Regions from separate parts of the Streptomyces sp. NBC_00358 genome, predicted to be linked through region 3. Evidence: riboswitches for the same ligand, from Rfam matches in the RefSeq annotation. Region 3 holds a riboswitch; each other region holds the start of a gene.

Region 1 (3,886 bases), 3.8 Mb from region 3:
CGGGGCCGGTCGCGACCGTCCCCGTCCCCCCTGTCGTACCCGCGCCGCACGATGCACCCGTCCCCTGAGGTGACGCTCATGCACATCCGTACGTCCTTCCCCCACGAAACCACTCATGAGGACGTCCTCGTCCCCCTCTCGGACGGCACACGTCTGTACGCCCGGATCTGGCGCCCGCTGACCGAGGAGCCCGTACCGGCGCTCCTGGAGTACCTCCCGTACGGCCTGACCGACTGGACGGCCCCCCGCGACCGCCAGCGCCACCCCTGGTACGCCGGCCACGGCTACGCCTCCGTCCGCGTGGACGTGCGCGGACACGGAAACTCGGAGGGCACGCCGAGGGACGAGCACGCCGGGACCGAGCCCGCCGACGGGGTGGAAGTGGTCGAGTGGCTGGCCGCCCAGCCGTGGTGCACCGGCAGGATCGGCATGTTCGGGACCGCGTGGGGAGGCTTCAACGCGCTTCGGATCGCGGCCCGCGCGCCCGAGCCGCTCAAGGCCGTCGTCACGGTCTGCTCGACGGACGACCGCTATGACAACGACGCGCACTACGCCGGAGGTTCCGTCCTGGCCGCCGGTATGCACGCCTCGGCGGCCACCCTGCTCGCCTTCGCCGCCCGCCCGCCGGACCCGGTCCACGTGGGCGAGGTGATGTGGCGCGACATGTGGGTGAAGCGGCTCGAAGCCGTCGACCCCTCTGTCCACACCTGGCTCGCCCACCAGACCTGGGACGCGTACTGGCGCCACGACAGCGCCCGGGAGGACCTCGGCGCCGTCCGCGCGGCGGTCCTCGCGGTCGGCGGCTGGCACGACCCGTACCGCGACACGGTGCTGCGCCTGGTCGAGCACCTGCCACCGGATCGCGTACGAGGTCTCATCGGTCCCTGGTCGCACCAGTACCCGGACCGGGGCCTGCCGCCCGGACCGGCGATCGGCTTCCTCCAGGAGACGCTGCGCTGGTGGGACCACTGGCTCCGGGACGAGAAGACGGACGCGCTCTCCGTCCCCCTTCTGCGCTCGTACGTGATGGACGCACACCCTCCGGCGACCGTGTACGGAGAGATCCCCGGCCGCTGGGTGGGCGACCCGGGCTGGCCCTCACCCTCGGTGACCCCGGTCGCGTACGCGCTCCAGGGCGCCCCCGTGCCGGTGCGGTCCCCTCAGCACACGGGGGTCGACGCGGGCCGTTTCCTGCCCTCCGGCCATGACGCCGACCTCCCGCCGGACCAGCGGGAGGAGGACGCCAGGTCGGCCTGCTTCGAGTTCGAGGTCGCGGAGGAGACCTGGGTGCTGGGCCACCCTCGGGTCAATCTGCGACTGACGTCCGGGTCACCCCGGGGCCAGGTGATCGCCCGGCTGTGCGACGTGGGCCCGGACGGAGCGTCCACGCTCGTCTCCCGAGGCGCCCTGAACCTGTCCGCGCGCCAGGGCCTCGACCGGACCGTTCCCTGGAAACCCGGCACCGCGGAGAACGTCGCGTTCGACCTGAACGCCATCGGCTACGCCTTCCCGGCGGGTCACCGCATCCGCCTCGGCGTCTCCTCCGCGTACTGGCCGTGGATCTGGCCCCAGCCGGGCTCGGAGGCGGGCTTCACCCTGGACGCGATCGGCAGCACGCTCGAACTCCCCGTACGGGCACGGGAGTCGGACCCTTCGATCGCGTTCGGCGAACCGGAGGAGTCCGAACCTCTCGGCGCGACCGTCTCCGCGACCCTGGACGAACCCCGCCCGGAACGCCTGGTGCTGCGTGACGTGGCCGCGGGCACCTGGCGCCTGGAGGTGGACCCGGGCCACGGCGGTACCCGGGTGTACCCCGACGGCCTCGAATGCACGGAGGACGCGCTGGAGACGTACACGATCGACGAGTCGGACCCGTTGTCCGCCCGTGCCCGCTCGACCTGGTCGATCCGACTGCACCGCCCCGACCTGCCGTGGGACGCCCGCGTCGAGACGGCCTCCGCCATCACCTGCGACGCACAGGACTTCATCACGACCGACGAGGTCGTCTGCAAGGACGGCGACGAGGTCGTCTTCCACCGGACCTGGGAGAAGCGGATCCCGCGCACGGCCGGCTGACGGGCCCGCCGACAGTACTGCCGACAGGACTGGCGACAGGGGTGCCGACAGGGGGCCGACAAGGCCTACGGGGGCGGGAGTTCGCCCTCGCGGGCCTCCTGCGCGCCGCGCATTCCCATGCCCGCGCGTCACGCGCGCACACCGAACCCCCTTACCCCGGGCGGCACTTCAACACGCGCCCGGCCGACACCCCGGCTCGGAACCGGCCGCACCCCTGACGCCTGCCGTACCCCGCATCCCCGCACACCCCCGCACATCACGCGCATCCCGCGCCGAATCCTCTGCCGATTCCCTGCGCGAAGAGCCGTCCGACGCCCGCCCGGGGGCCCGGCACCCACCCGCCACCGGAAGATCGAATGCCCGAATTACCCGGCATGCCGCCTTGATGACCCTTGGTCTCGTGAATTGAGTCACCAGCGAACCGGGGAGCCCTCGCCCGCCGCCTTCCGGCCAACCCGTTCGCCAAAGGCAAGTTGAGGATCCAATTCCGGCGCAATCGGACTTATTCCCCGTGCCCTAACCAGGCGAAAGCGATCTTCGCAGCCAAATCTGGCCTTGTTCCGGACATGTGCTCTCGCATACGTTCTCGTCGATCCCGGGCGGATCGCCGAATCCTGCCGCCGCCCGGAAACCCACCCACCCACGCACGGCAGGAGCGGGGGAACCACAGGTAAGCCGCCGATCCGGACACACCGGACCGGCTAGGGGTGAAGCCGCGCCCAGAACGCGGCCGGGCATCTCCCGCCCGAACCCGACAGCTCACCTCGCAGGCGTCGGAGAGGAAATTCGTCATGCCCGTACGAGGCAAGCACCGCCGCACGAAGACCAACGTCATCACCCGGGGCATGATCGCCGCCGGAACGGGCGGCATCGCCCTCGCCCTCCCGCTCGTGAGCGCCACCGGCGCCCAGGCCGCGACCCCGGCGCAGGCTCCCCAGCTCACGAAGGCCGCCCACACCGCGGTCGTCCCCAACGTCCAGCTCCTCACCTACAAGGTGGTCGCGGGCGACACCCTTTCGAAGGTTGCGCAGAAGCACCCGACGAGCGGTGGCTGGAAGAAGCTGTACACGGCGAACCGCGCGGTCATCGGCGACAACCCCTCCCTGATCCGCCCCGGTCTGAAGCTGACCGTGGGCACGAAGACGCTGAAGTCGACCGTCGTGCGCACGACCGCGAACGCGACCCCGGCCGTCGCCAAGTCCACGGTGACCACCGCCACGCAGGCCTCCGCCAAGACGTACGCCAACAACCTCGACGGCTGGATCAAGCAGTCCCTGGACGTCATGGCCAAGGCGGGCATACCGGGCAGCTACGACGGCATCCACCGCAACGTGATGCGCGAGTCCTCCGGCAACCCCAACGCCATCAACAACTGGGACTCCAACGCCGCCGCTGGCATCCCCTCCAAGGGTCTGCTCCAGGTCATCGACCCCACGTTCCAGGCCTTCCACGTCCCGGGCACGTCGATGAACATCTACGACCCGGTCGCGAACATCACCGCGGCCTGCAACTACGCGGCCAAGACCTACGGCTCCATCGACAACGTCAACGGCGCCTACTGATCGCACCCCCGCTTCCCCCTCGCCCGCCGGCGGCACCTTTCGAGGTCCGCCGGCGGGCGCGTTGCCGCCGCTAGAAACCGAAGAGACGCTCCAGGACCACCGCGATGCCGTCGTCCTCGTTCGACAGGGTGACCTCGTCGGCCACCGCCTTCAGTTCCGGGTGGGCGTTGGCCATCGCCACGCCGCGCGCGGCCCAGTCGAACATCGGGATGTCATTGGGCATGTCACCGAAGGCGAGCGTCCCCGCC
Region 2 (3,886 bases), 6.2 Mb from region 3:
GACTCCCCGCGCAGCCGCCGTCCGATCCACGGGACCAGGTACTCGCGCGCCCACTGGATGTTGTCGCGGCGCATTTCGAGCGTGCCGCGCGGCGGGAGGGGCGGCCAGGGCTGGTCCGGGTCGGCGGGTACCTCCAGGCCGAGTACCTGTCCGGCCCGGAGCGCCACCCGGGTGTGCCCCTCGGGTGAGAGGTGCAGTCGGTCGCCGTCCCAGGCGCGCCGGTCCTGGATCGTCTTCAGGGACCAGAGGTCGAGGACGGGACAGCCGTAGCGGTCCGCGATGGCCCGCACATGTCCGTTGTAGGTGGCGATCTTGCCGCGCAGATGCTTGAGCACGGGGACGCCTCGGGTGTCGAAGCCGGTGGTCACCATGACGGTGCCGACGGCCGAGGTGAGGTCTGCGACCGCGCGCTCGAAGCGCTCCGCGACCTCGTCGGGGTCGGTGCCGGGGCGGATGATGTCGTTGCCGCCCGCGCAGAACGAGACCAGTTCCGGGCCGAGCTCCTTGGCCTTCAGGAGCTGGGTCTCGACGATCTGGTCGAGAAGTTTGCCGCGCACGGCGAGATTGGTGTAGTTGAAGTCGCCCTCGGGTCGCCGGTCCGCGAGAAGTACCGCGAACCGGTCGGCCCAGCCGACGAAAGCCCCGTCGGGCCCAGGGTCGCCGACGCCCTCGGTGAAGCTGTCCCCCACCGCCACGTACGACCCGATCACTGATCTGTTGTCACTCTTCGAATCGTCTGCCACATCGACCCATGATTCACCTTCGGATGTGAGCTACGCGACCGTAGGGAAGGGTTGACGGGCGGTGAGATAAACCACTCGCCAAGCATTGGTCAACTCTGGAATAAGGCCCGGATCAAGGACGTTGAAGCAGCGATCACTCGATGGCCGGGACATCGCGGAGAATCGCTCGGCACGGTCGCACATGCCGCCGGACGACAGCTACTTTCGCCGTACACGCGCCTCGTGACGGAAAACCGCCGAAGGCCGGACCCCGGGAATCATGGGGTCCGGCCTTCGGCGGCGGTCCTGCTGTCAGGTCAGGAACGGGGCAAGCTCATGGAACTCGGGGTGACGCGTCAGCCGACGGCGACACCGTGCGACCGCAGGTAGGCGACCGGGTCGACGTCCGAGCCGTAGTCCGGCGTGGTGCGGATCTCGAAGTGCAGGTGCGGTCCGGTGACGTTGCCGGTCGCGCCGGAGAGGCCTATCTGCTGGCCCGCCGTCACGGTCTGGCCCGCCGAGACGGACAGCGAGGACATGTGGGCGTACTGGGAGTACTTGCCGTCGGCGTGCTGGATGACGACCTGGTTGCCGTAGGCGCCGCCCCAGCCGGCGGAGACGACGGTGCCCGCGGCGATGGACTTGATCGTGGTGCCGGTGGGGACCACGAAGTCCACGCCCGTGTGGTAGCCGCTGGACCACATGCTGCCCGCCACCTTGTAGCCGGTGCCGACGCTGCCGCCCTGGACCGGCAGGGTGTAGCCGGAACCGCTTTCGGCGGAGGCCGAGTTGGAGGGAGCCGTGTCGGCGGCCGGGGTCGCCTGGGTGGTCTTCGCCGCCGGGGCCGACGTGCGGGTGGCCGAGTGGGCGGCGCCGGCGAAGGCGGCCTTCTTGCCGAGCGACAGCTTCAGACCCGGGTGGATCAGCGACGGGTCGCCGCCGATGGCGGAGCGGTTGTCGGAGTAGATCTTCTTCCAGCCGCCGCTGACGTTGTGCTCGTCGGCGATCTTGGAGAGATAGTCACCGGCCCGCACCGCGTACGTCCTCGTCGTGACGGTCTTCTCGGCGGCGGGAGCCGCGGCCGCGGCCTTCTCGACATGCTGCGCGACGGCGGTGGCCGGGGTCGCGGCGTGGGCGCCCGTGGCTCCCATCAGAGGCAGCGCGAGCGCTGCGCCACCGGTTCCGGCCACGGCGATGGAGCGGGTGAAACGCAAGGACTTGGGACGGCGGTGCTTACCCTTCGCGGGCATGACGATTTCCTCTCCGGCGCCTGCGGGGTGAGCTGTCGGGTGCGGGCTGGAGATGCCCGGCCGCGCTGCTGCGCGGCTGTACCCCTAGCCTGTTCCGGAGTCCGGACAGGCACGGAACCTGTGGGTCCCCCGCTCCTGCCGTGTACGGGTGAGTTTGCGGATTCCGGGCGGCGGCAGGATTGGGCGTCCGTCCGGATTGAGGCAGAACGTAAGCGACATGAGAGCGCGTCGACAACTGTGCGCGGATTCCGTGCGCTCGCCTTTCTTGATCCATGGTGGAATTGCCGTCACCCTCCGTGGAATGACGATCTTCCGGGCCTCTCAACCTCCCCGGAATTGCGGGCCGGTTGAGAAATGGAGGCGGCAACTCATCGTCACGAATATGACGCTCCTCACGCGACTCGACCCAGGATGCGCTATTCCAGGGCCAGTTGTAATGAAGGCGCCATTTCGGGCAGAACAGTCAGATGCGATGCGGGCGGACATCCATCACATCCAGCACCCCACGTGAGCCGACACGCAAAACGGCGTGCATCAATGCCTCATATCGGCCGAATTCATTCCGCCAGGTCCGCACGGTCGCCCACAAGGCCGACCCTTCGGTGAATTCGAACATATGCACCTATTGGGCAACATCAACGCGGGCTCCGCGTCCGGGAGGCGTCGCCTGTGGACAACTCATTGCCTCAGGAACCCATGTCGTATCGTCGAGGGCGCGAGCCGCACACAACTGCCGACCAGCGACGCCGAGTCCAGCCCTGCGACGCCGGCGGCCGAATGAGGGGAGCCCCCGTGACCCAGCAGGTCCCGTCGACCGAGCCCGAGCTCGGCGGAGTGCGCAACTTCCGCGACGTGGGTGGCCTGCCCACCGCGGACGGCCGACGAGTGCGCTACGGGCACCTGTTCCGCAGCGGCCACCTCGCCCACGCCACGGAGGAGGACGCCGCGTTCCTCGCCTCCCTGGGGCTCCACACGATCTTCGACTTCCGCAATGCGGCCGACCAGAAGCTGGAGGGCCCGGACGTCGAATTGCCGGGCGTGCGGAACGTGAATCTTCCGCTGACCGACCCGGCGGACGGCAGTGAGTTCTGGAAGATGGTCCGCGACGGCGATCTCGACCAGTTGCGCGCGATCCTCGGCGACGGCAAGGCCGCGGCCCGGATGATCGGCTCCTACCGCACGATCATCAAGGAGCGCACGGCCGAGCACTCCCAGGTGCTGCGCGCGCTGGCCGAGGACAGCGTGCCCGCGCTGATGCACTGCGCCGCCGGCAAGGACCGCGCCGGACTGTCCATCGCGATCACCCTGCTCGCCCTCGGCGTCGAGCGCGACGCGATCGTGGCCGACTACCTGGAGTCGAACGCCACGCACCGCCGCTACAAGGTGCACCGCAACAACACCTCGGCCACCGCCTACTCCCCCGAGGTCATGGAGCTGCTCAGCCCCCTGTTCGACGCGCGCGCCGAGTACCTGACGGCGGCGTTCGAGACGGTCGAGGAGACCTGGGGCAGCGTCGACGTCTATCTGGAGCGGGGCCTGGGCATGACGCCGGAGCTGCGGGAGCGCCTGCGCGAGCGACTCCTGGACTGAACCGCACCCGGGACGCGGGCCGCTACTGGTTCTGCGCGCCCAGCGTGAAGAGCAGGTAGACGAAGGCCGCGAAGAGGTGGCCCACGGCGACGTAGATGATCAGCCGTACCCACAGGGCGCGCGGGAACTTCTCCTCCATGGACGGCCGGCGGGGTTCTGTGGGTTCCGTCATGACGTCTCTCCCGAGGTGGGGTGGCCCGTCGCCGGACCGAGGCACAGCGCGGCGACGGGGCTCTGCAGCAGGGTGTGTACGAAGAGGAGCTCGGCTCCGTCGCGCTCGGCGGCGGCGATGCGGTGCGGGGTGAGCGAGTCGAAGTGGGCGCT
Region 3 (3,886 bases):
CGGCGAGCCCGGTGAGCGGCAGCCGCGCCGAGCCCCCGGCGAGGAGGTGGCCAGGAGCGGTCACCAGCACCAGTTCCTCGACCAGGACCGGCTCGACGCCCACGGACGACGGCAACGGGACCGGCGGAGCCGGCTCGTACGTGTGCGTGAGCGCCAGATCCACCTCGCCCGCCGCGACCGCCGCGATCCCGTGCGGAGGTTCGTAGTCCGCGACCGCGAGCGCCACGTCCGGGTGGGCCCGGCGGAAGGCGGTCAGTACGGGCGGCAGCAGATGGATGCCCGCCGTCTGGAAGGTGCCGAGGCGCAGGGTGCCGCCCGACAGTCCCGTCAGCCGGGCCAGTTCGTGCCGGGCCAGCTCCATCTCGTCGAGGACCCGGCGGGCCCGCACGACCAGCAGCTCACCCGCGCCGGTGAGCCGCGTCCCGCGATGCGAGCGCACCAGCAGGGTCGCCCCCGCCTCCCGCTCCAGCTTCGCCACCTGCTGGGACAGGGCCGGCGGGGTATATCCGAGACGCTCCGCGGCCCGGGTGATCGACCCTGCCTCGGCGACCGCCACCAGCGCCGCGAGCCGTGTCGGGTCGTACATCGCATCCCTTCCGGACCGGCGTCACCCCGCCCGGTCTAAACGATCGCTTAAGACCGGCCCAGGATATTCGACATACCTGCTGAAGGCCCGGGCCGGGCAGTCTGAGGGCATGGACGCACAGCTCATCGCCTTCACGGGCGTCGCCGCGGGCATGGTCGCCATGCCGGGCGCGGATTTCACCGTCGTCGTACGCAACGCCCTCGTCTCGCGCCGGGCCGGGGTCGCGTGCGCCCTCGGCATCACGGGCGGGCTGCTGCTCCACACCGCGCTCGCCGTCGCAGGGGTCGCGGCGGTCCTCACCGCCGTCCCGGCGCTGTTCCGGACGCTCCAACTGCTCGGCGGCGCCTATGTGCTGTACCTGGGCGCGCGGACGCTGCGCTCGCTGGGCCGTCCGCGTGAGCGGGAGGCCGACGCGGAGCGGCCGGGCCCGGGGGCGCGTCCGCTCCGGCAGGGCTTCGTCACCAACGCGCTCAATCCCAAGGCGCCCATCACCTTCCTGAGCCTGCTGCCGCAGTTCGTGCCCGCGGGCAGCCCCGCGATGCCGCGGACGCTGCTGCTGGCGCTGATCGTGGTCGTGCTGGCCCTGGTGTGGTTCCCGGCCGTCGCGCTGCTGGTGGACCGGCTCGGACGGTGGCTGCGCGGACCGCGCGCCCCACGCGCCGTGGAGGCGGTCACCGGCGGCGCCCTCACCGTTCTGGGCCTTGTCCTGGTCCTGGAGCCGCTGAGGAGCTGAGACGGCGCCGCACCAGCCACGGCAGCAGTCCCCACAGGGCCACGCAGACGGCCAGGGTGCCCGCGCCCGCCGCGATGCCCGCGCCGCGCCCCAGCACCACGTCCACGACGAGCAGCACCGAACCCGTCAACGCCAGCATCAGGACGCACAGGCCGACGGTGGCCAGCCGCGAGGAGACCTGCACGATGGTCGCTTTGGCGTGCCGCTGGAACAGCGACCGGTGCAGCGCCGCGGGGGCCGTGAAAAGGGCGGCGGCCAGCACCGACAGCAGCAACGTCACCACGTAGGTCGCACGCTGCACGGTGTCCAGGGAGGGGAAGCGCTGGGTGAAGGCGAGCGTCAGCAGGAAGGCGAAGAGGATCTGCACCCCCGTCTGGGTGACGCGCAACTCCTGGAGCAGCTCGGCGAAGTTGCGGTCCGCCCGTTCGAGGGGTGTCTCGTCGCGGCCGGACGTCCGCGTCTCCTGGGGAGGGTCGCTTCGCGCGGACGTCTCGTTCCGGGGCGTGCGGGCCGGGTCGGCGGTCATGGGGAATGAGTAACCACTCCGGCCCGTCTCGCACACGCCTCACACGCCGCGTGTCCCCGGGGCGGCGGTACGCGCCGCGTACCGCCGCCCCGGGGACAGGATCAGCTGACCCTGCCGTACCAGACGCTCCTCGTCCAGATCTTCTGGAGCTTCACCACTTCCCCGGTCTTCGGGGAGTGCCAGATCTTTCCCTTCCCGGCGTAGATGCCGACGTGGTACACGTTCCGGCCCGAGTGGAAGAACACGAGGTCACCGGCCTTGCGGTGCGAGGCCGAGACATGGTGCGTCTTGTTGTACTGCGCCGCGGCCGTACGAGGCAGCTTCTTGCCCGCCTTCTTGTACGAATAGAGCGTGAGCCCGGAGCAGTCGAAGCGGTGCGGTCCCGTGGCGCCCCACTGGTAGGGGGAGCCGTGCTTCGACGCCGCGACCTGGAGTGCCCTCGTCGCAAGGGTGGCCGCCTCGGCGTCGGGTGCGACGCCGGGGACCACGAGGCTGCCGCCCACGGCGGCAAGAGTGAGCGCCGAGGCCGTACCGGCCCGGGTCCACAGCGACGGGACACGATTGAGCGCAGTCATGCGCAACCCTTCGTCAGCCGCCTGTGAAGGATGACCTGTCGGATTCGGGCTGGCGAAGTTGCCCGGCCGCAGCTGCGGCTTCACCCCAAGGACCGCCCGGAACCGTTCCGGCGACCCGTCTAGCTGGGTCCTCCACTCCTGCCGATGCACATCTGTCGACCGGTCATCCGGGCGGCGGCAGGACTCGGCGTCCGCCCGGACCGCCCCGCCGCTGTGGCGGGGGCTTGTCGTCGGAAGGGATCTTCACTCATGAGTGGCGGAAATACCGAGCGGAACCGGCGTTTTGTGGGCTTACTCACCACTCACCCGTTCGGGTGGACACCCCTCTGTTCGAGGGGGTGTTGGAGACATCGACGACGCCCGCACCTGCGGCTAAGGGCTTCATCCCGCCTTTCTGGTCGGCGTGTTGCGCAACTCGGAGGGGTCGCAGAAAGGATCGTTCAATACGCCATCGGGGGGTACACCATCCGGTCCGTTTGAGTCCCGGACCGGACACCGCGGGGCGGCGGCGTGTACCGGCTCGAAAGTGTGGGTGCGTCAACTGCCGGACTCGGGCGGCACGGTGACCCGGGCCGCGCGCCGCTCACCGTCCAGAACCCGCAGGGCCTGAGCCAGCGTCGGGGCGTGCATCTCGCTCTCGCCCCGTTGGTGCATCAGAGTGAGCGCGTCCCGCAGGGCCGCGGCCTTGACGACCAGTGCCTGAGCCGCCCTCAGGCCGCGATAGGTGTCCCCGGGGCGGGACGGGTTGATCCGGCCGAGCAGGTCGACCACGTCGAGGTAGCGGTCGATCAGCTCGGCCTCGGCGCGGGTCAGCGCGGGCAGCGGCGGGAGGTCCGGGATCATCGGCCGCTCACCTCGCGCCGCGCGTCTCGAACGAGGTCCTGCGGCTCGGGCCGATCCGGTCGATCAGCCCATAGGCCAGCGCCGCCGGAGCGTCGAAGATCTTGTCCCGTTCGATGTCCGCTGCGACCTGCCCCGGGCTCTGTCCCGTATGCCGTACGAGCAGGTCCTCAAGCGTCTCGCGGGTACGCAGCAACTCCCCGGCCTGGATGACCAGGTCGCTCGTCCGCCCCTGGAGCGGCTCGTGGGCCGACGGCTGGTGGAGCAGGACGCGCGCTCCCGGCAGCGCGAGCCGCTTGCCCGGCGTGCCGCCGGCCAGCAGGACGGCCGCCGCCGATGCCGCCTGGCCGAGGCAGATCGTCTCGACGTCGCAGGTGACGAACTGCATCGTGTCGTAGATCGCGGTCATCGCGCTGAAGGAGCCGCCCGGAGAGTTGATGTAGAGCGAGATGTCCTGCTCGGGCGCCTGGTGTTCGAGGTACATGAACTGCGCCGTCACGTCGTTCGCCGAGGTGTCGTCCACCGGCGTCCCGAGGAACACGATCCGCTCGCCGAGCAGCTTCGAGTACGGATCCAGCGTCCGGTGTCCCGTGCTGGTCCGTTCGGTGAATTCGGGCAGGACGTAG

The links. A riboswitch is a leader RNA that binds a small molecule or an ion and turns the genes downstream of it on or off. The one in region 3 is predicted to bind cyclic di-AMP.
Region 1: linked by a shared signal. The riboswitch ahead of OHT01_RS17340 (transglycosylase SLT domain-containing protein) and the one ahead of OHT01_RS33785 (C40 family peptidase) in region 3 are both predicted to bind cyclic di-AMP.
Region 2: linked by a shared signal. The riboswitch ahead of OHT01_RS07065 (M23 family metallopeptidase) and the one ahead of OHT01_RS33785 (C40 family peptidase) in region 3 are both predicted to bind cyclic di-AMP.

What each region holds. Positions count from the first base shown of each region.
Region 1 covers NZ_CP107976.1:4,130,426-4,134,311, forward strand. Annotated here, with positions in the region: gene OHT01_RS17335 (CocE/NonD family hydrolase) at 79-2,076, shown strand; cyclic di-AMP (ydaO/yuaA leader) riboswitch at 2,704-2,864, shown strand; gene OHT01_RS17340 (transglycosylase SLT domain-containing protein) at 2,868-3,638, shown strand; gene OHT01_RS17345 (HAD family hydrolase) at 3,709-3,886, opposite strand, start outside.
Region 2 covers NZ_CP107976.1:1,713,328-1,717,213, forward strand. Annotated here, with positions in the region: gene OHT01_RS07060 (SGNH/GDSL hydrolase family protein) at 1-710, opposite strand, end outside; gene OHT01_RS07065 (M23 family metallopeptidase) at 1,079-1,972, opposite strand; cyclic di-AMP (ydaO/yuaA leader) riboswitch at 1,975-2,133, opposite strand; gene OHT01_RS07070 (tyrosine-protein phosphatase) at 2,765-3,562, shown strand; gene OHT01_RS07075 (DUF6126 family protein) at 3,585-3,701, opposite strand; gene OHT01_RS07080 (helix-turn-helix domain-containing protein) at 3,731-3,886, opposite strand, start outside.
Region 3 covers NZ_CP107976.1:7,898,992-7,902,877, forward strand. Annotated here, with positions in the region: gene OHT01_RS33770 (LysR family transcriptional regulator) at 1-586, opposite strand, end outside; gene OHT01_RS33775 (LysE family translocator) at 696-1,319, shown strand; gene OHT01_RS33780 (DUF6328 family protein) at 1,273-1,845, opposite strand; gene OHT01_RS33785 (C40 family peptidase) at 1,947-2,420, opposite strand; cyclic di-AMP (ydaO/yuaA leader) riboswitch at 2,424-2,588, opposite strand; gene OHT01_RS33790 (hypothetical protein) at 2,958-3,263, opposite strand; gene OHT01_RS33795 (ATP-dependent Clp protease proteolytic subunit) at 3,271-3,886, opposite strand, start outside.